3 regions of the Colwellia sp. BRX10-9 genome follow, and region 3 is predicted to be linked to each of the others. Evidence: predicted binding sites of a transcription regulator. Region 3 holds the regulator's gene; each other region holds the start of a gene.
The links. Region 3 encodes NrdR, which represses ribonucleotide reductase genes. Its sites were predicted from a motif close to AAACACNANATNTNGTGTTT; they were not measured.
Positions count from the first base shown of each region.

Region 1: H4J69_RS02755 (adenosylcobalamin-dependent ribonucleoside-diphosphate reductase) is a predicted target of NrdR. The motif match lies at 3,635-3,654, and genes of this name have one in related genera.
Region 2: nrdA (class 1a ribonucleoside-diphosphate reductase subunit alpha) is a predicted target of NrdR. The motif match lies at 4,989-5,008, and genes of this name have one in related genera.

Region 1 is NZ_JACGVV010000003.1:34,397-41,558, forward strand. Features, by position in the region: gene rpsI (30S ribosomal protein S9) at 1-25, opposite strand, end outside; gene rplM (50S ribosomal protein L13) at 29-457, opposite strand; gene H4J69_RS02750 (NrdJb) at 713-1,381, opposite strand; gene H4J69_RS02755 (adenosylcobalamin-dependent ribonucleoside-diphosphate reductase) at 1,415-3,571, opposite strand; gene zapE (cell division protein ZapE) at 3,777-4,892, opposite strand; gene H4J69_RS02765 (YhcB family protein) at 5,069-5,524, shown strand; gene H4J69_RS02770 (Do family serine endopeptidase) at 5,616-6,971, shown strand; gene H4J69_RS02775 (trypsin-like peptidase domain-containing protein) at 7,098-7,162, shown strand, end outside.
Region 2 is NZ_JACGVV010000013.1:29,996-37,157, reverse strand. Features, by position in the region: gene H4J69_RS09575 (diguanylate cyclase) at 1-806, shown strand, start outside; gene yfaE (class I ribonucleotide reductase maintenance protein YfaE) at 917-1,228, opposite strand; gene nrdB (class Ia ribonucleoside-diphosphate reductase subunit beta) at 1,311-2,441, opposite strand; gene nrdA (class 1a ribonucleoside-diphosphate reductase subunit alpha) at 2,576-4,849, opposite strand; gene H4J69_RS09555 (LysR family transcriptional regulator) at 5,426-6,337, opposite strand; gene H4J69_RS09550 (type 1 glutamine amidotransferase domain-containing protein) at 6,517-7,162, shown strand, end outside.
Region 3 is NZ_JACGVV010000034.1:12,925-20,086, forward strand. Features, by position in the region: gene H4J69_RS16340 (ATP-binding cassette domain-containing protein) at 1-195, shown strand, start outside; gene H4J69_RS16345 (ABC transporter permease) at 192-1,355, shown strand; gene H4J69_RS16350 (RNA polymerase sigma factor) at 1,388-1,990, shown strand; gene H4J69_RS16355 (hypothetical protein) at 1,987-2,676, shown strand; gene glyA (serine hydroxymethyltransferase) at 2,983-4,239, shown strand; gene nrdR (transcriptional regulator NrdR) at 4,469-4,924, shown strand; gene ribD (bifunctional diaminohydroxyphosphoribosylaminopyrimidine deaminase/5-amino-6-(5-phosphoribosylamino)uracil reductase RibD) at 4,925-6,061, shown strand; gene H4J69_RS16375 (riboflavin synthase) at 6,117-6,782, shown strand; gene ribBA (bifunctional 3,4-dihydroxy-2-butanone-4-phosphate synthase/GTP cyclohydrolase II) at 6,865-7,162, shown strand, end outside.

The sequences.
Region 1 (7,162 bases), on a different contig from region 3:
TACCGTAATATTGATTATCAGCCATTGCTTAAAGCTCCAAAAGTTGTGGTTGTTGTGCAGTATGCTTATGTTCAGTGCCCGCGTAAACTTTAAGCTTACGGAACATTTCACGACCTAAAGGACCTTTAGGTAACATACCTTTAACTGCGAATTCTAAAACACGCTCTGGAGCTTTTTCAATTAGTTTTTCAAAACTAATTTGCTTAAGACCGCCTGGGAATTCTGTATGCGAGTAGTAAATTTTACCTTTCGCTTTATTACCAGTTACTTTCACTTTCTCAGCGTTAATAACAACGATGTAATCGCCAGTATCTACGTGAGGAGTATATTCTGCTTTATGCTTGCCGCGTAAACGGGTTGCAATTTCAGTAGCGATACGTCCTAAAGTCTTATCTTCGGCGTCCACTAAGAACCATTCGCGTTGTACGCTTTCTGGTTTTGCTACAAAAGTTTTCATTAAAAAACCCAATATTTATTATGTTACTTTAAATGATGAATGCTAAGAATTAGCATCACCGGTTAAAAAGACCACGCTCTACCCCTTCGAGTATCGAGTCCATCGCCACTACTTTTCACAAAAGTCAAAAACAGTAGGCATTTGTAACGCAGGGAGCGCGGATTATACAGAAGTTATCTACTAAGATCACCTATAAATCACAATCAATTGCACTTTTTTTAAACTTTTATCACGAATACAATCGCTAGCTAGTAACTAACCACATTTTGAATCGCCGCAATTTAAGCAAGTAGGGCAATTGTCTAATGAGATTACCGACTTTTGATAACATTTTACACATTGGCTTGCTGTGGTTGGAAAAGCTAATAGCTCACTTCCCTCTTTAGCTTTTATTGTTTGGCGCTTTTCCTCAATGTAGGCTTGTTGGTGGTTATCTCTTTCACTTTTTGGCAACATATCTAATGCCTTTAAATGTGTTTCAATAACATGGCCAATATCAGCGACCACCGATGGCATAAATATACCTGTGCCTCTTTGGTAATAGCCACCTTTGGGGTCAAATACTGCTTTTAGCTCTTCGACTAAAAAGGTGCAGTCACCTCCCTTGCGAAATACCGCTGAAATAACCCGTGTTAGCGCCACTACCCAAGAATAAAACTCCATATTTTTTGAATTGACAAAAATTTCGAAAGGACGGCGAGTTTCTTGGTCACTTTCTTGATTGAGCAAAATATCATTAATAGTAATATAAAGAGCATGGTCTGATACTGGCGGTTTTATTTTATAAGTAGAACCAATTAACATTTCAGGACGTTTTGTACTTTCGGTGAGTTTATCCGCGATGCCTTTTATTTTTTCTTTAACAGGCAGCTGATCAGCAACTAACACCTTAACCGCAGTGATCGCTTGATTAATTTCTCTCATTATTAGTTTCCTCGTTATTTTTTGCCAGGGCTTTTAGAGCTTACCGTAGTAACCTTCTTTTAAAGCGTCATGAAGATTTGCAGCCGTATGCGTTTCGCCGTCGTAAACCACCTCTTCATTACCTTTCGCTAAAATCTCAGTGCCATCGGCTAAGGTAAACTGATACGTTACATTAGCGAGTTCTTCGTCTTTTACTAATACGCCTTGATGGACTTCTGGGTTAAAACGAAAAGTCGTACAGCCTTTCAAGCCCTGGTCGTATGCATACAAATAGATATCTTTGAAGTTTTCATAATCGATATCAGTTGGAACATTAATTGTTTTTGAAATAGACGAGTCTATCCAGTATTGTGCCGCAGACTGAATATCAACATGTTCTTTAGGAGCGATGGCATCGGCAGATACAAAATAGTTAGGCAGCTTTTTATTGTCATCTTCGCTATATGCCAAAGCATCTTTATTGATAAAATGACGATATGCCAGCAGTTCATAACTTGAAACAGCGACGGATTCTTTTGATTTCTTACCTTGACGAATAATATTGCGGTGATATTCATGTGCAAAGCTTGGTTCAATACCATTAGATACATTATTACCTAGACTGAGCGCTAAAGTGCCTGTGGGTGCTATTGAAGAATGATGTGTAAAACGGGCGCCAACCTCAGCTAACGCTTCGACAAGTTCAGGATTTTCTTCAGCGATACGCTGCATATAACGACTGTATTTTGCGTGCAGAACTGAACCTTTTATTTTATCCGCCACTTTTATGCCGTCTTTTATCATTTCGGGGCGTTTTACTAGCATTTGCTGAGTTACCACGAACGTTTGTGCAAGTATCGGCGCAGGACCTTTTTCTTTTGCTAAATTTAACGCTTCTTGCCACCCCGTTATCGCTAAAACTTTTGATACTTTGTCAGTAAAAGCCAGGGCTTCAGGACTATTATAAGGTATTTTTAATAATGTCAGAGCTGAGCCTAATCCTAAGTACCCCATACCATGACGGCGCTTACTTTGAATTTCTTGCTGTTGTTCAGGCAGTGGTAAGCCATTAATTTCTACTACGTTGTCGAGCATGCGGGTAAAAACTTTAATAACTTCGCGGTATTTATCCCAATTAAATTTCGCACTAGAAGTGAAAGGTTGCTCAACAAATTTAACTAAATTTACTGAACCCAGCAGACAAGCACCGTTGGGCGGTAATATTTGTTCGCCGCAGGGATTACTTGCACGTAGTTTTTCACAAAACCAGTTGTTATTCATTTCGTTAGCATGGTCAATGAGTAAAAAACCTGGTTCAGCATAGTCAAATGTATTGCTCATTATCATATCCCACAGCCTAACAGCTGGTATCGTGCTATAAATTTTACAGGCGATTTTACCTTCATGATTCAATACATAATTATGTTTTTTAATATAAGCGTTATCAAAATAATTCTCTTTGAAGAGTATTTTATCCCGATCGGTGATAGCGATATCATCGGCAAGTAACTCTTGGTGAGAAATAGGAAAATTGAGTAACCAGTCTTGTTGATTTTTTACAGCAGCAATAAATTCATCACTGATCAGTAGTGATAAATTAAATTGCCGTAACCGACCATCCTCGCGCTTCGCTAAAATAAAACGTTTAACATCAGGGTGAGAGATATCAAAAACCCCCATTTGCGCACCACGCCGCCCGCCGGCAGAACTAATGGTAAAACACATTTTATCGAAGATATCCATGAACGACAGTGGACCTGAAGTTGTGGCACCGGCGCCAGCAACAAAGGCACCACTAGGTCTTAAAGTTGAGAATTCATAACCAATACCACACCCCGCCTTTAACGTTAGGCCTGCTTGGTGCACCGCAGTTAATATACCCGTCATTGAATCGTCGATAGTGCCTGAAACCGTGCAGTTTATTGTTGATGTGGCGGGCTTAAATTTTTTGGCACCTGCATTTGATATTATTCGTCCCGCAGGATAGGCGCCACATTCCATCGCCCAAACAAATTTCTCGTACCACTTTTTCTTATCTTTATTTTCTATATCCGCGAGCGCTAAGGCAACTCGATGAAATGTTTCTGAAATAGTATTCTCTTGCGGGTGGCCATGTTTGTCTTTTAAGCGGTATTTTTTATCCCAAATATCAACTGAAGCGGCTTGTAATTTAATACTTGTCGCTAAGCCTGGTGAAAAAGCGTTTGTCATCAGCATTCCTTTATCATTTTATTTTTGGTGTATATTACCTATAAAAATAAATGACAAAAGCCAAAGCACTACATATTGCGATCAAGATCAATAAATAACACAACATATAGCTAGTTAGCGTAATAACGCTAAAGTTGGCATAAAAAAATGCCGATCGTTAAATCGGCATTTTTATAATTATCTTTAAGTAAGTTTTACTATCTCACTAAGGTAAGTGCTTACTTGCTAAATAATCATGTGACTGCATTTCTTGTAAACGACTTAAACAACGTTTGAACTCAAATTCCAAACCGCCGTGGCTGTATAAATTTTCCATTTCGACTTCAGCAGAAATAATTAATTTTACATTACGTTCATAAAATTCATCAACCAAGGCAATAAATCGACGGGCCGCATCTTCACGATCGACACTCATTTGTTTAACATTTGCTAATAATACCGTGTGATACAAACGACTTATCTCCATATAGTCAGTTTGACTACGTGCGGATTCACACAACACCGAAAAGTCAAAGTGCACAATACCGTCTGACTCTTCAATCGCCGATAATGAGCGATTATTTATTTTAACGTCAACATCTTTCTTACCTGGTTTGACCGACAATTGAATAAAATATTGCGCCAGGTTTTCACTTGCCTCTGCATCAAGTGGAGCATGGTAAATCTCGGCTTGCTCTAGGGTTCGCAAACGGTAATCAATACCGCTATCGACATTTACCACATCACAATGTTTATTGATGAGTTTAATAGCTGGTAAAAAACGTTCGCGTTGCAAACCATTTCGGTACAGACCGTCAGGTATAATATTTGACGTTGCCACTAAAGTAACATTATGTGCAAATAATTCTTCAAACAAAGCGCCAAGGATCATTGCATCGGTAATGTCGGAAACAAAAAATTCATCAAAACAAATAATACAGGTTTCATCAGCAAAACGTTTGGCAATTATTTTCAATGGGTCAGCTTGCCCGGTTAATGTTTTTAATTCTTGATGAACACGGTGCATAAAGCGATGAAAGTGAACACGCATTTTATTTTCAAAAGGCAAACAATCATAAAATGTATCAACTAAATAAGTTTTCCCTCGACCAACGCCACCCCAAAAATAAAGTCCTTGTATGGTTTTGGTTTCAGATGAGGCAACAATGCGCTTCCAGCGATTAAGCACCTTCTTAAATCCTTCAACGGGTAAGGGTTTATTTTGAAGATCTTCATAGAGACGCTGTAAGTTTTTTACCGCATTTTCCTGCGCATCGTCATGTAAAAAATCATCACGAGTTAAATCTTCATTATACTTATCTAGAGGTGAAAGCTTGATCATTTATTGGCCACTTATATTTTGTTTCACAAAGTCTTTACAGGACTAATGAAATATTTTCTTGAAATTAACAAATTCGCAATCATATTCATTAGGTAAGCGCGAACAGAAGCGCTATTATACAAAATAAGTTCCTATATTTTTACTAATTTTATTGAATATAACGAGGGTTTGACACTATGGATATAGTTTTAGCAATTTTTCTTTTATTAGTTGGTGCGGCAATAGGTTTTGTTGCTAGTCGTTTTTTATCTGCATCAGTCCAAGACAACCAGAAACTTAGTGAACGCGTTAGTAATAGTGAAGCCGCTTTAGCGCAATATAAACTCGATGTTGCAGAACATTTAGATGATTCAACAATACTTTTGGACAAAATGAATAGCACTTGCCAAACAGCCATGTTGCAAATGGAAAAAAGTACGCAGTTATTAAAACAAGCAACACCTTCAGACGTTGATGGCATGCCTTTTTTCTCAAAAGAAACACAAGAACAACTTGCACAAACCGTATCATTACGTCACAGCCGAGCCGAACGTAAGAGTGAAGAAACAAGCACAGAACCACCACTTGACTACTCAGGTCAAGCGAGTGGACTTTTTGCCGACAAGAAACAAAGTGTTACAAATGTAGGCTAATGTTCTTTGGAACTAACGCACACAGCATAGGTCTTTAGTTAAGTATAAAATTACATTAATCATTTATGTTTATAAGAAGGTTGTCTCTTTTATGAAAAAACTGTCTGTTTTAGCAACAAGTATTCTTCTTTCCGGCTCTATTGCCGTGGCAAGTTTGCCCGTCCAAGCCAATTTACCTTTTTCCGTTAGTGGTCAACAGTTGCCAAGTTTAGCGCCGATGCTAGAGAAGGTTACTCCGGGTGTCGTGCTAATTTCGGTTACCGGTACCCACGAAGATAAATCTAAAGTACCAGATGCTTTAAAGTTTTTCTTTGGTAATCCTCAACAAAACCAAGCAAGAAAACGTGAATTTCGAGGTTTAGGCTCAGGGGTCATTATTGATGCTGCACAAGGCTACATAGTTACTAATAATCATGTCATCAATGAAGCTGATGAAATTCAAATAACGTTAAAAGACGGTCGTCAAATCACCGCCAAGAGAATTGGCTCCGATGCCAGTAGTGATATCGCTTTACTACAAATAGACGCTGAAGATTTAATTGAAGTAAAATTAGCTGACTCAGATGATATACGAGTTGGAGACTTTGCTGTTGCCATTGGTAGCCCTTTTGGTTTAGGTCAAACCGTCACTTCAGGTATTATAAGTGCTTTAGGACGTAGCGGATTAAACGCGCAGAATTACGAAGACTTTATTCAAACTGATGCTGCTATTAACAGCGGTAATTCAGGTGGCGCACTCATTAACTTACACGGTAAACTTGTTGGCATTAATACGGCGATATTAGGCCCTAATGGTGGCAATGTGGGTATTGGCTTTGCCATACCCAGTAATATGGTCGATAACATTGTTAGACAATTGATTGAGTTTGGCGAAGTTCGCCGCGGTGTACTTGGCGTGTTAGGCCGAAGTGTCAATGGTGAAATCGCCAAGGCACTAGAACTCGAGTCGAGCCAAGGTGGCTTTATCGAGCAAGTCGTTGCTGATTCTGCTGCTGCCGATGCCGGTATTGAGTCCGGTGATGTTATTACCAAAGTGAACGGAAAAGTGGTGAAAACGTTTGCCGCCATTCGAGGAAAGATTGGCTCGATTGGCGCAGGCAAGTCTGTTGAATTAACGGTCATCAAAAAAGACGGCTCAGAAAAGACTTATGACGTTACGCTTAAAAAACAAGAAACAGCAAAAGTAGAGGCCGCAAGCATTCACAGAATGTTAGATGGCGCTGAACTTGAAAATAGTACGAATGATCAAGGTATTGATATTAAGTCAGTCGAAGAAGAAAGTCCCGCCGCCGCTATTGGTTTACAAAGAGGTGACGTGATCAGCGGAATAAACCGCACGCGTATAAAGTCTATAGGTGAATTACGCAGTTACTTAAATGATAACAAAGGGGTTTTTGCGCTCAATATTGTCAGGGGTAATAGCACATTATTTTTAATGATCCGCTAACACCGCAAGGGTGATAATGGACTTATCTAAAGGCTCTTTATGAGCCTTTTTTATTTTTCAAACTATAAGATTAAAGCAGACCTATGCTATGCTAGCGATATTAAACACTCATCATAAAAATTAATTTTGAACATAATAAACCTAATAAAATACATTGTTCGTCCAGCCAGTTATGGCGTGATGTTAGCTGT
Region 2 (7,162 bases), on a different contig from region 3:
CTGTGGCAATGCTCGATATAGATTTTTTTAAAGCGGTTAACGATAATTATGGTCATGATACCGGTGATAAAGTCCTAGTTGAATTTGCTGATATCATCTGCGATTGTTTTCGAGATAATGATATTATTGGTCGAGTTGGTGGCGAAGAATTTGCGATATGTATGGCAAATACCTCTGCAGAGAATGCGCTTGTTGCCTGCGAACGCTTAAGAGAAAGAGTAGAACATAGTAAAATATATATTGATGATACTAATGATGAAAAGGTGTCTGTAACAGTCAGTATTGGCTTATCATTAGGCAAGGGCGATGAGATGAACTTAGAAGGCTTATTAAAAGAAGCGGATCTTAGCCTATATGAAGCAAAGCACAGTGGTAGAAATAAAGTGAAGGTGCATCAAGAATCAAATACGGTTGCCGCTGAGGGTATTATCGATGAGTTACCGGTGACCAGTGAAGACGAATATCCAGGTATTGATGCTGAAATAGGTATTGGTAATGTGCTTGGAGATGAAGATCTTTTTGCTGAAATACTGGTGATGTTTTATGAAGACCATTCAAAAGACAGTGAAAAGATTCAACAAGCGATCAGTACTGATGATCAAACTGCTTGTAAACACTTAGTACATACCTTAAAAGGTGTTTCTTGCTCAGTAGGAGCTATGCAACTGTTTGAATTGACTAAAGCGCTAGATGAAGCGGTAAGTGTCGAAGATACTGCGCGTTATCAACAATTGTATCAACCGGTTGCCGCAGAGTTAACTAAGGTTTTAGGCGGTATAGAAGTTAGGTTAAGCGCGCAATTATAAATATAAGACTAATAGATGTTGATGATGAGTGACGGGTATATTTGTCGCTCAACATCTATACACGTTGATTCTCCAATCTTTAAAGACCCGTTAATAATGCTAGTATTAAGTTATTCAACGATAAGTTTGATGTCACTCTTTGGCACACAACAGCAAGAGAGCACTTCTCCATCGCCAATAAAAGCGAGTGGCTCTCCTTGAGGGTAGCTAATTTCGCCTTCAACTAAGGTTACTCGACACGCCCCACAAAAACCGTCACGACAATGATAATGCACTTCCACATTAGCCTTTTCTAAACACTCTAGTAAACTTTTATCGTTGGCTTGAAAGGTAATGGTTTTATTATCGACAAAAATACGATGAGCTTTCTTACTTTCAGACAATTTTTGCGGGCACATAGCCATATCATTAGCACTTTTCATTTAAAAAGGCTTAAACGCAAAATGTGCTAATGATGTGATAAGAAAGCATGATAATCGCTTCTTTATCTGGAGGTTAAAACCATTAAAGGTCAAAGCCATCAAAATCATCACTTGATACAGAAGAGTCGACTTGACCAACTAAGTAACTCGATATCTCTGTTTCTTGTGGAGCGACCTGAACATTGTCTGATACTAAGTAAGCATTCATCCATGGTAATGGGTTACTTTTTATATCAAAGGGTGCATCAAAACCAATAGCCGTTAAGCGTTGATTACTAATGTACTCAATATATTGATTTAATATTGCCGCATTCAAGCCAATCATTGAACCGTCTTTGAATAGGTACTGAGCCCATTCTTTTTCTTGTTCAACAACATCAAGAAATATCTGTAATCCTTGCTCTTTCATTTCTTGAGAAATGATTTTCATTTCAGGATCATCTCTACCGGATAACCAGTTATTTAAAATATGTTGAGTACCGGTTAAATGCAAAGCTTCATCTCGAGCAATAAGCTTAATAATTTTTGCGTTACCTTCTAATAACTCACGCTCGGCAAAAGCAAATGAACAGGCAAAGCTGACATAAAAGCGAATGGCTTCTAAAGCGTTGACCGAACAAACAGCCAAGTATAAGCGCTCTTTAAGCTTGCGAGTTGATACTTCAATCATTTCACCATCGACTTCATAGGTACCGTCACCTTGTGACTGGAGTAGTTGTGTGGTGATGATCACGGCATCAAAGTATTTAGAAATACTGGATGCACGCTTTAAAATAGCTGGGTTAACAACGATGTCGTCAAATATTTCACTTGGATCTGAAAACAAGTTTCTCAAAATATGCGTGTAAGAGCGAGAATGAATGGTTTCACTGAAAGCCCAGGTTTCTATCCAAGTTTCTACTTCTGGTAATGAAACCAGCGGTAAAAACATCGCATTCACCGAGCGTGCTGCCATAGAATCAAGCAAAGTTTGATATTTTAGGTTGGAAATGAAAATATGCTTTTCTGAAGGCGTTAAACTTTGCCAATCAGATCTGTCTTTTGATACATCAATTTCTTCAGGACGCCAAAAAAACGATAACTGTTTTTCAATAAGTTTTTCAAAGGCGATAAAACGTTGTTGGTCATATCGTGAGACATTGACACTGTTACCTAAAAACATTGGCTCGAGTAGCGCATTATTAGGAACTTGATTAAACGTGGTGTAGGACATCTATTACTCCTTGATAACACGCATGAAAGTCACAGCCTGTTATCGAAATTTTGTTTTTAAAAATTATAGGTATGACTGATTATGCTGAAAGCTCCATTGTTAAAAAACAATGAAGCTTTTTTTTGTGCGCACAATTAAATTTTACATGCGCCGCCTTCACAGTCTTCTTCTTCTAATCCGAGCATATTCTCAGACGCACCATCACGGGTGTTATGGTAATACATGGTTTTAACGCCTAATTTATAAGCGGTTAAAATATCCTTTAAGATTTGCTTCACCGGTACTTTTCCGCCTTCAAAGCGTGCAGGGTCGTAGTTAGTATTTGCAGAGATGGTTTGGTCAATAAACTTCTGCATGATACCCACTAGCTGCAAGTAACCTTCGTTATTTGGAATATTCCAAAGTAACTCATAGTTACCCTTTAATCTTTGATATTCAGGTACAACCTGTTTTAAAACACCATCTTTACTAGCCTTTATACTGATTAAACCTCTTGGTGGTTCAATTCCATTTGTAGCATTTGAAATTTGTGATGAAGTTTCAGATGGCATTAACGCGGAAACCGTTGAATTTCTTACGCCATGTGTCTTGATACTCTCTCGCAAAGTTTCCCAGTCAAGATGAAGGGGTTCACCGGTAATGTCGTCAATGGTCTTTTTATAAGTATCAATCGGTAAAATACCTTGTGATAAACGTGTCTCATTAAATTTAGGACAAGCGCCTTTTTCTTTTGCTAATTCATTTGATGCTTTCAATAAATTAAATTGAATGGCTTCAAAGGTACGGTGAGTTAAATTGTTAGCACTGCCATTTGAATAATACACGCCGTTTTTAGCTAAGTAATAAGCATAGTTTATTACGCCTATACCTAATGTTCTTCTGCCTATAGTGGCATTGTAAGCAGCTGGCATCGGGTAGTTTTGATAATCAAGTAAACTATCAAGCGCTCGAACTGCAAGGTCTGATAAACCTTCTAATTCATCTAAGCTTTCTATTGCGCCTAAGTTAAAGGCTGACAAAGTACAAAGGGCAATTTCGCCATTTGGATCATTAATATCATTCATTGGTTGTGTCGGTAGCGCAATCTCTAAACACAAATTACTTTGGCGAATTGGTGCTTGTTTCGGATCGAATGGGCTGTGCGTATTACAGTGATCAACATTCTGTAAATAAATTCGACCTGTGCTGGCACGCTCTTGAGCAAATAAGGTGAATAACTCAATAGCTTTAATGCATTTTTTACGAATTGAATCATCCGCTTCATATTTTACATACAAGGCTTCAAATTTCTCTTGGTCTTCAAAAAAAGCATCATAAAGGCCAGGAACATCGCTCGGGCTAAAGAGAGTAATAGACTCTCCTTTAATTAAGCGTGTGTACATAAGCTTATTGAATTGCACGCCATAATCTAAATGACGGACACGATTTTCTTCAACACCTCGGTTATTTTTAAGGACCAGTAAGCTTTCAACTTCTAAATGCCAAAGTGGGTAGAATAACGTTGCTGCGCCGCCTCGAACTCCCCCTTGTGAACAACTTTTAACAGCCGTTTGAAAATGCTTGAAAAACGGAATACAACCGGTATGAAAGGCTTCACCATTACGTATCGAACTACCTAAAGCGCGAATACGGCCAGCATTGATGCCAATGCCTGCTCGTTGTGAAACATATTTAACAATAGAGCTAGAAGCCGCGTTTATTGAGTCTAAACTGTCACCACATTCAATTAATACACAAGATGAAAATTGACGAGTAGGCGTACGTACCCCTGCCATAATAGGTGTAGGTAACGATATTTTGAAGGTTGAAATCGCGTGATAAAAACCTTCAACATATTTTAAACGTGTTTCAACAGGATATTTAGCAAATAAACAAGCGGCCACTAAGATATATAAAAACTGAGCACTTTCGTAAATTTCACCCGTTACCCGGTTTTGGACAAGGTATTTACCTTCTAATTGTTTGACTGCGGCGTAACTAAAGTCTAAATCGCGAGGATGAACAAGAAATTTTTCCATTTGTTCAAACTCTGCTTCGCTGTAATCAGCTAGAAGATGTTCATCATATTTACCATTTTCTACCATACTAACAACATGGGTAAATAATTTAGGCGGCTCAAATTGGCCGTAGGCTTTTTTACGTAGATGAAAAATAGCCAAACGTGCTGATAAATACTGATAATCAGGTGTCTCTTCTGAAATAAGATCAGCGGCGGCTTTAATGATAGTTTCATGAATGTCAGCAGTCTTGATACCGTCGTAGAATTGAATATGAGATTTCAACTCAACTTGTGACACCGAAACGTTATCAAGGCCTTCAGCAGCCCAAGTGATAACTTGATGAATTTTTTCTAAATCGATGAGTTCTTTTTTGCCGTTACGCTTACTTACAAAAAGATTATTAGTCATGAAGAGCCTGTCATTTATTAATTATGCTGGTCGCTTTATTTACCTAACGTTGTCAACTAAAGAAAACGTTAAGTGAACACTTATCAGTATTATATTTCCCTAAAATGTAAATTAGCACAAAAAAACATCTGAACAACAAATACACTATATATAGGGGTTTTCTAAAAACTGATCACAAGATAATGAGGTTTTGCTGTTTTTGCAAGTGATAAAAAGCATAGTTTTTAATAACTTTCTTTAGAGTAAAAGTTCAGTTAGTAACGACTAACTTAGTAGTGCTTTTTATTTTTGATATTACAAAAACGCAACGTTTATTTTAATTAATTTTTGTGGGTAATTTATTTTTAAATAAAATTACCCGTTTATTGGTTGTTTTTGTCAGCTAAAACTTAATTTCTAATAAAAACAACATGTTGCTTTTTTTTAAGCAGGAAGGGCACTAAATGAACAATAATGCTGATATGACTGTTTAGGTTAAGCGTTACGATGACAACTTGTATAAAGTTTATCCGCTAGTTATTAGTAGATCATAAGAGCGGTTGGTCCACACAAAAATATATACATTAATAAGTGGGGTTATTGCTTTTTTATTATACTTTGGCTGGTGAAATACTCTTTTAAGAAGTTAAGTAATAAGCGCAGCTTTTTGGAATTGGCTGTACCAGGCGGGAATACACCAAAGACATTAATGTCGCTAAAAGCATAATCATCTAGCACTGTTTCTAAAGTGCCTGCTTTTATTTTTGGCCAAGCATCGTAAATAGGAATACGGCCCAGACCATGTCCTGCTTCAACAAAGGCAGTACGTGCGGCGGCATTATTGGTACTAATACTGCCTTTTGTGGTGACACTGAACGAACGACTGCCCTTAGTCAAGGTTAACACTCCAGAGGTTAATTTATAAATAACCCATTGGTGGTCGCTTAAATCAGCCGGTTTAGTGGGGCGGCCAAATTGCAGAAAATATTCAGGTGCGCCACAAAGGCATGTTTGTAGCGTCGCCAGTTTAGTTGCTTGTAAACCAGAGTCAGGTAAGGGGGCACCGCGAATCGCTAAATCGATACCTTCTTTCATAATATTAACGACCTCATCAGTTAACATCACATCGAGTGCTATTTTGGGGTAAATTTTTTTAAATTCGTTCAGCGCCGGCACAACGGTCTGCAAACCAACATTTACCGGGCACGTTATTTTAAGTAAGCCGATAGGTTCATTTTTGAAATTTTCAATTTGCTGATTAGCGGCACTGGCTTGCTCAGCAATAACTCGACAGCGTTCATAATAGGCTTGACCCGCTTCGGTCAGGTTAATCGCACGTGTTGAACGATTAAGTAACTTTACCTCGAGCTGCGCTTCAAGCTTCTTCAAATGATAACTTACTACTGCTCTTGATAGTCCTAAATGTTTAGCGGCTGCACTTAAGCTACCTTGTTCAATGACTTGAGCGAATACAACCATACTTTTGAGTTGTTCAAATGAGATATCCATAACAGCACCTATTGAGGTAATAACCAGTTAATCATTTACTTTGCTAATCATTGTATCAATTATTGATACAATGATGTCAGTTTTATCTGCATTGTTCATTTTTGTTCTTAGGCATATACTAGCTACATTGAATAAACGAACACCTAAACTCACTTATATAACCAAACGGATGAATGATAATGACTAAACAAATATTAATGGTACTTACTTCACATGATGAGCTTGGTAACACAGGCCAAAAAACCGGTTTTTGGGTTGAAGAATTTGCCGCCCCTTATTATGCTTTTATCGATGCTGGTGTCGAAGTTACTTTAGCAACACCTAAGGGTGGACAAGCACCAATAGACCCAACCAGCACACTTGAAGACTTTCAAACAGCTGCGACAGACCGTTACGATGCAGATAGCGAAGCACAAGCTAAAATCGCTAATACGCTAATATTAGCTTCTGTTAATGAAGCTGACTTTGATGCAGTATTTTATCCTGGTGGTCATGGTCCATTATGGGATCTTACCGACAATACTGACTCAATTACCTTGATTGAAAACTTTCTTAACGCCGGAAAAGCTGTTGCAACAGTTTGTCATGCAAGCGCTGCCTTGTTAAATGTAAAACAACCTTCTGGTGATTTTGCTGTTAAAGGCAAAGCCGTAACCGGTTTTACTAACAGTGAAGAAGAAGCGGTTCAACTAACTGAAGTTGTGCCATTTTTAGTAGAAGATGAATTGATTAAACGTGGCGGCGAATACCAAAAGGCTCAAGATTGGCATGCCTTTGCAATTCAAGATGGCCTCATTATTACCGGTCAAAACCCAGCTAGCTCGG
Region 3 (7,162 bases):
AAAGGTCATTGTATTTTATTTTCATCACATGTCATGCAAGAAGTTGCAGCCTTATGTGATCGGGTCATTATTGTTTCTAATGGCAAATTAGCCGCACAAGGCACGCCACAAGAGTTATGTGATTTAGCGGGTGAAAAATTATTAGAAGATGCCTTTGTTAAATTAATTGGCTCAGATGAAGGAGTTGCCGCATGATCCAGTTTAAAGCATTATTAATTAAAGAATTAAGAGAAGCCTTTCGTGATAAACGTGCCTTGATGGTCGCGTTAAGTATGGGCTTATTCGCACCAATAATGATTATGGTAATATCGAAAACCATGATCAAAGAAATCGTTGATAACCCCCCTATTTATGTGCAATTTACCGGCGCTGAATTTGCACCCAAATTGATTGAGAAGTTTGCCGTCAATAATATTTTACAATTTGCCGATGTACCTGAAGAAGAAAAGTACGCATGGCAAGAACGTAATATTGAAGTAGATATACCAAAAGATTTTGCTGAAAAAATGTTAGCGGGTCAGGCTATAGACGTTGTTTTACGTGCAGATTTTGGTAAAAAAGCCTCTAGTGCACCGATCCGAAGAGTCAAAGAAGTGGTACGAGAATACTCACTTGCTATCGGTTATAAGCGTTTACTGGTCAGGGGAGTTGATATTAATTTATTACAACCTATTGTTCTGCAAGAACAAGATACAGCACTTCCAACCAGCAATGCAGTGATGGTCTCGATGTTTTTAGGTATCTATTTATTGATGGGCGCTTTTGTTTCAGGGCTATCAATTGCCATTGACTCGAGTGCGGGTGAGCGGGAACGTAATGTTTTAGAGATGCTACTATGTCAGCCGGTCAGTACCCTTAAAATAGTGTTGGCAAAAATGACTTGTGCCAGTTCTATTTCAGTATTGTCTATTGTTATCATGTTGGTATTGACCACCGTTTCTGTTGGCTTTATTGATCTCACTAAAATAGGGGCAACCTTTAGTTTAAATGCCTTTAGTATTGCGGCCTTATTACTACTACTTATTCCACTATGTTTTTTTGCAACGGCTTTACAATTATTCTTTTCGTTTCAAGCGAAAAGTTTTAAAGAAGCACAGTCAACCGTCTCTATGCTAATTATGCTTCCTGCTATGGTACCGTTTGCCATTATGATGATTGATGATAAGCCTGAATGGGTGAATTGGTTACCTATTTCAGGACAATCAATGTTGATGGAAGATGTTTTTAAGGGCTTACCTGTCGATTGGACTGTGCTTGCAAGTACCACCGCAATTACGGTGGGGATGACCGTGGCATTAGTGCTGGCACTCGCACAAAAATTAAAATCAGAAAAAGTGGTGATGTCATTAAGTTAATCTTTATGACAATACGCTGAGTTGGTATTAAGATGAATAACTCGATAGAATTAACATTACAGCAACAAGACCGCTTTCAAACGGCGTATCAACATATATTGAGTTATTCTTTGAAACGTACTGCAAATTATCAGCAAACATTCACCCAATGGATGACAGAGTATGAAAAATTACTCCGTCATATCATTACCGGATTTGAAGCAAAACCGTCAATTCAAGATGAGCTTTTTCAAGAAATAGCCCTCAATCTTTGGCGGGCACTACCTAGCTTTAGAAATGACTGTACGGTAAAAACTTTTGTCGCTCGTATTGCTCATAATGTTTTAGCTACGCATGTTGCCAAAGCAGTAAAAAGTGTCAAGGTAGAGCAAAGTATTGATGATATTTGCCAAGAGACAGAGCAAGATAAAATTCAACCTACACCCCATCAGAGCTTAGAAAAACAACGTAGACAACAACGTTTAGCTCAATCTATTAGGCAACTTAAACTTGAACAACAGCAAGTGATCACCTTAGCGCTCGAAGGCATGAGTTATCAAGAAATTGCCGATATTTTAGTGATATCCGTTAATCTTGTTGGTGTGCGTTTACAACGCGCAAAAATCGCTTTGAGTAAGTTAATGGAGGCGGTATGAACGAAGAAGATTCCCTGTTACATAAAAAAAGTAAAGTGATTTTATCTACTCAAAGTCAAGCTGAGGCGATACTTGATGTTGCAACTTTACCCAAGAATAAAGCGACTAAACCACTCGATAGTTCGGTAATTGATGAACAATGGGCGCAGATGAGCCAAGACTGGCAAAGCCAACCTATTATTAAAACCGATATTAACCGTTTACTTAAACGAACAAAGCAAAGAACTGTGTGGGCTAAATCTTTATTAGTCATAGATATTATGGCTACGTTGGCTATGTTGTTTGTTGCTAGCTATATGTGGCTCAGTGGCTCGAAAGATCAAGCAACCATTATTTACTTAGGTGGTGGTGGCATTCTTTCCATTATTTTTGTAATATTTGCCATTAAAGCTCGTTTATCGGCATGGAAAATAAATTGTGGCAGTCCTGATAAAGCAATTGAACATGCCATTCTCGGTTGTCAGTCGTCTATTAGCTACATCAAGTTAATAAAGTTCTCTTGTCTCATTATTGGGCCCTTTGCCAATTGGTATGTTTTTGCTGTCACCGAGCAATTAGAAAAATCGCCCATTGTTGGTCTAGCTATTTTGAATATATTTCTGGTGAGTATTTGGCTTGTCAGTCAGTCTTTTTATATAAAAAGGCAAGAAGAGTTAAAACAACTAAATGATATTTTAATAAAATAAATATTGGTTATTTCTTAATAAGATAGATTATATTTTGTTTTTCTGCTTTATTTCTGTTTTAAATTTCTTGTTATTGCTTTTTTTCTTCGTTATATTCTATTTACTGTTAACGTTGATCAAAGCTGTAAAAGTTTTTATCGATAATAACAGCAACACTCTTGGCATATTAGATTACTAAATGAGCTAAAGCTTGTACCTTTATCCGTGTACAACTGAGCTGATTTCAGGCAATATACGCCGCATAAATTTTGCTATCCATTAGACAATTGTCTGTAACAGCTAAGGCTGAATAATTGAGGAAAAACCATGTTTACACGTGATATGAATATTGCTGATTTTGACCCGGAACTTTATCAAGCGATGAGCAATGAGAAAGTTCGCCAAGAAGAGCACATCGAACTTATTGCTTCAGAAAATTACTGTAGCCCGCGTGTTCTTGAAGCACAAGGTTCTCAATTAACTAATAAATATGCTGAAGGTTACCCAGGCAAACGTTACTACGGTGGTTGTGAATTCGTAGATATCGCTGAGCAATTAGCCATAGACCGTGCAAAAGAATTATTTGGCGCAACTTACGCGAACGTGCAACCTCATGCTGGTTCTCAAGCTAATGCTGCAGTTTTTCAAGCGCTTGTTACTCCAGGTGGTAAAGTGTTAGGAATGAGTTTAGCTCACGGTGGTCATTTAACGCATGGTTCTCATGTTAGTTTTTCTGGCAAGTCTTACGAAGCATTTCAATACGGTCTTCACCCAGAAACAGGTGACATAGATTACGAAGAAATGGAACGTTTAGCACAAGAACATAAACCAGAAATGATCATTGGTGGTTTTTCTGCTTTCTCTGGTGTTGTTGATTGGGCACGTATGCGTAAAATCGCAGACGGTGTTGGCGCATACTTTTTCGTTGATATGGCTCATGTTGCTGGTTTAATTGCCGCCGGTTTATATCCAAACCCAGTGCCACATGCGCATGTTGTTACTACAACTACTCATAAAACATTAGCCGGTCCTCGTGGCGGTTTAATTATTTCGGGTTGTGATGATGAAGCTATCTATAAAAAATTAAACTCTGCTGTTTTCCCAGGTGGCCAAGGTGGCCCATTAATGCACATTATTGCAGCTAAAGCGGTTGCATTTAAAGAAGCATTAGAACCTGAGTTTAAAGTTTATCAACAGAATGTTTTAGACAATGCTAAAGCTATGGTTGCTGTTCTTCAGGAACGCGGTTACAAAGTTGTTTCTAACGGCACTGAAAACCACTTATTGTTACTTGACTTAATTGATAAAGATATTACAGGTAAAGATGCTGATGCTGCATTAGGCCGTGCCCATATTACGGTAAATAAAAACTCAGTACCTAACGACCCACGTTCTCCGTTTGTAACTTCTGGTTTACGTTTAGGTACTCCGGCTATTACGCGTCGTGGTTTTGGCGTTGTTGAAACTCAAGCATTAACGGGTTGGATTTGTGATATTTTAGACGATATCAACAATGAACAGACAGTTACTGATGTTAAAGCCAGTGTTAAAGAACTTTGTTCACGCTTCCCTGTATACGCGTAAATTAAGCTAACGACTTTAGTGTCTTAAGCGATATAGCTGTGGCGCTTAAAGTCTAATGGGAAAAGCTATAAATAAGTTAATGTAACAATAGCTTAATTAGACTAAAATGGCCGCATTAGCGGCCATTATTGTTTCTGTCAATTAAACAGAGCTATGTGTCGAAAGTACCGAGTCCATTAAGATAAAAATATACTTATTGGGATTGGTATAACCTTTTTTGGAGCTTTCCATGTATTGTCCTTTTTGTAGAGCCTTAGATACCAAAGTCATTGACTCTCGTTTGGTCTCTGACGGTCATCAAGTTCGCCGTCGCCGCGAATGTCTAGCCTGTCATGAGCGCTACACTACCTTTGAAACTGCTGAGTTAGTTATGCCACGTATTATTAAAAATGATGGTTCACGTGAGCCTTTCAATGAAGATAAAATGCGTAATGGTTTAGTGCGAGCACTCGAAAAACGTCCGGTGAGTGTCGAGCAAGTCGAACTATCGATTAATAAAGTCAAATCAAAGCTACGTGCCACGGGTGAGCGAGAAGTATCGAGTGAGTTGCTTGGTAATATCATCATGGAACAATTAAAAGAATTAGATAAAGTCGCTTATGTGCGTTTTGCCTCGGTTTATCGCTCTTTTGAAGATATTCGCGAATTTAGTGAAGAAATTGCGCGCTTAGGTAATGAAAAATAGATGAAAGAATTTTCAGCCGAAGATTACCGTTTTATGCAACGGGCTATAATGCTTGCCAAACAAGGACATTTTACCACCTCGCCTAATCCGCGCGTTGGTTGTGTTTTGGTAAAAGATGGTGAAATTGTCGGAGAAGGTTTTCATCAAAAAGCGGGTGAAGGTCATGCTGAAGTTAACGCGTTAGCAATGGCGGGTAAAAATGCGCAAGGTGCAACCGCATATGTAACACTTGAGCCGTGTAGTCATTATGGGTTAACGCCGCCCTGTGCTAAAGGACTTATTCTTGCCGGTATTAAACATGTCATAGCGGCGATGGTTGATCCAAATCCTAAAGTTGCTGGTAATGGTTTAAAAATGCTAGCCCAAGCGGAAATATCTTCGCAACACGGTTTGTTAAGACAAGCGGCTGAAGATTTAAATGTTGGTTTTATCAAACAAATGACCACAGGTTTGCCCTACGTCCGTTGTAAATTAGCGGCGAGTTTAGATGGAAAAACCGCGATGAAAAATGGTGAAAGTAAATGGATTACTTCGCCTCAAGCTCGACAAGATGTTCAGCGTTTACGCGCACAAAGTTGTGCGATTATCAGTGGTGCTGACAGTATATTAACCGATAATGCAAAAATGACGGTACGTTGGTCTGAGCTAGGGGAATTAAAATATAGTTATCAAGAGGAAGACGTTAGGCAACCGATAAGAGTGATTATAGATACAAAAAATCGCTTAACGCCTAACTTAGCTTTATTTAATGAGCACAGCCCAATAATTTTAATTCGTCGTACCATTGAAAACATTCATCAATGGCCTCATTTTGTAAAGCAGGTGGTTTTACCTGTAGTCAATACATTAGCTAATGAACAACAGATTGACTTACATGCATTACTTCAATATTTAGCTAAGCTAAATTTAAATGATGTACTCATTGAGTCAGGTGCTCGATTAGCGGGTGCTTTTATTGAACAAAATTTAGTCGATGAATTGATTTTATATCAAGCCCCTAAATTGATGGGTGCAGACAGTAAAAGCTTAGTGAATATGACAAGCATTGAAAGCTTGAGCCAAGCAAAAGAACTAAATATAATTGATTTACGTATGATCGGCAAAGATATCCGTATTATTGCTAAACTTTTACCGTAAAATTTTAGTATGGTGTTGAGTTTTACTTGACCTAAAAATGACTTAAAGAGTGATTATGTTCACAGGAATAATTGAAGCAGTTGGTAGCATTCAAGCGATAAACATTACTGGACAGGGTGCAAGAATTGTTATTTCCACCGGTTTATTAGATATGAGTGATGTTAAATTAGGTGATTCAATAGCCACCAATGGCATTTGTTTAACCGTTGTCGCTTTTGACTCATCAACTTATAGTGCCGATGTTTCTAATGAAACCTTACAGCGTACTGGCTTTGTTGATTATCAAACAGGGCAGGCTGTTAATTTAGAAAAAGCCATGTTACCCACCACTCGTTTTGGCGGACATATGGTGTCTGGCCATGTCGACGCTGTGGTTGTAATAACCTCGATTGAACATAATGGTAATAGCCTAGAATACTGGCTTGAAATGCCAAGTGATTTAGCGCCATACATTGCCGAAAAAGGCTCTATCACAATTGACGGCACGAGCTTAACAGTTAACAGTGTCACCGATGATAAATTTCGTCTAACGATCGTTCCTCACACTAACGCGCAAACCATTATTGCTCAATATAAAGCGGGCACTAAAGTCAATTTAGAAGTTGACTTAATCGCCCGTTATATCGAAAGGCTATTAACAAAAAAAGCCGCTAGCACGGCCGAGCACCATAGTTCTGGTGTGACTCATGAACTATTAGCACGTAACGGTTTTATGAAGTAAACAAACAAGGTGGCGTCTGTATATCAAGCGCACTATTGTATTCCTCAAAATTATGAAAAAAAATTAAATAAAAGAGATGATCATGAATTTAAATACCCCACAAGAAATTATTGACGATATTGCTCAAGGTAAAATGGTCATTTTGATGGACGATGAAGACAGAGAAAATGAAGGTGACTTCATTATGGCTGCTGAAAAAGTAACCCCCGAAGCCATTAATTTTATGGCGACTCACGGTCGTGGTTTAATTTGTATGCCGATGACGGTTGAAAAATGCCAGCAGCTCAAGTTACCTTTGATGGTTGAAAAAAATGACGCTCAATTTAGCACTAATTTTACGGTGTCAATTGAGGCCGCTCAAGGAGTAACTACCGGGATTT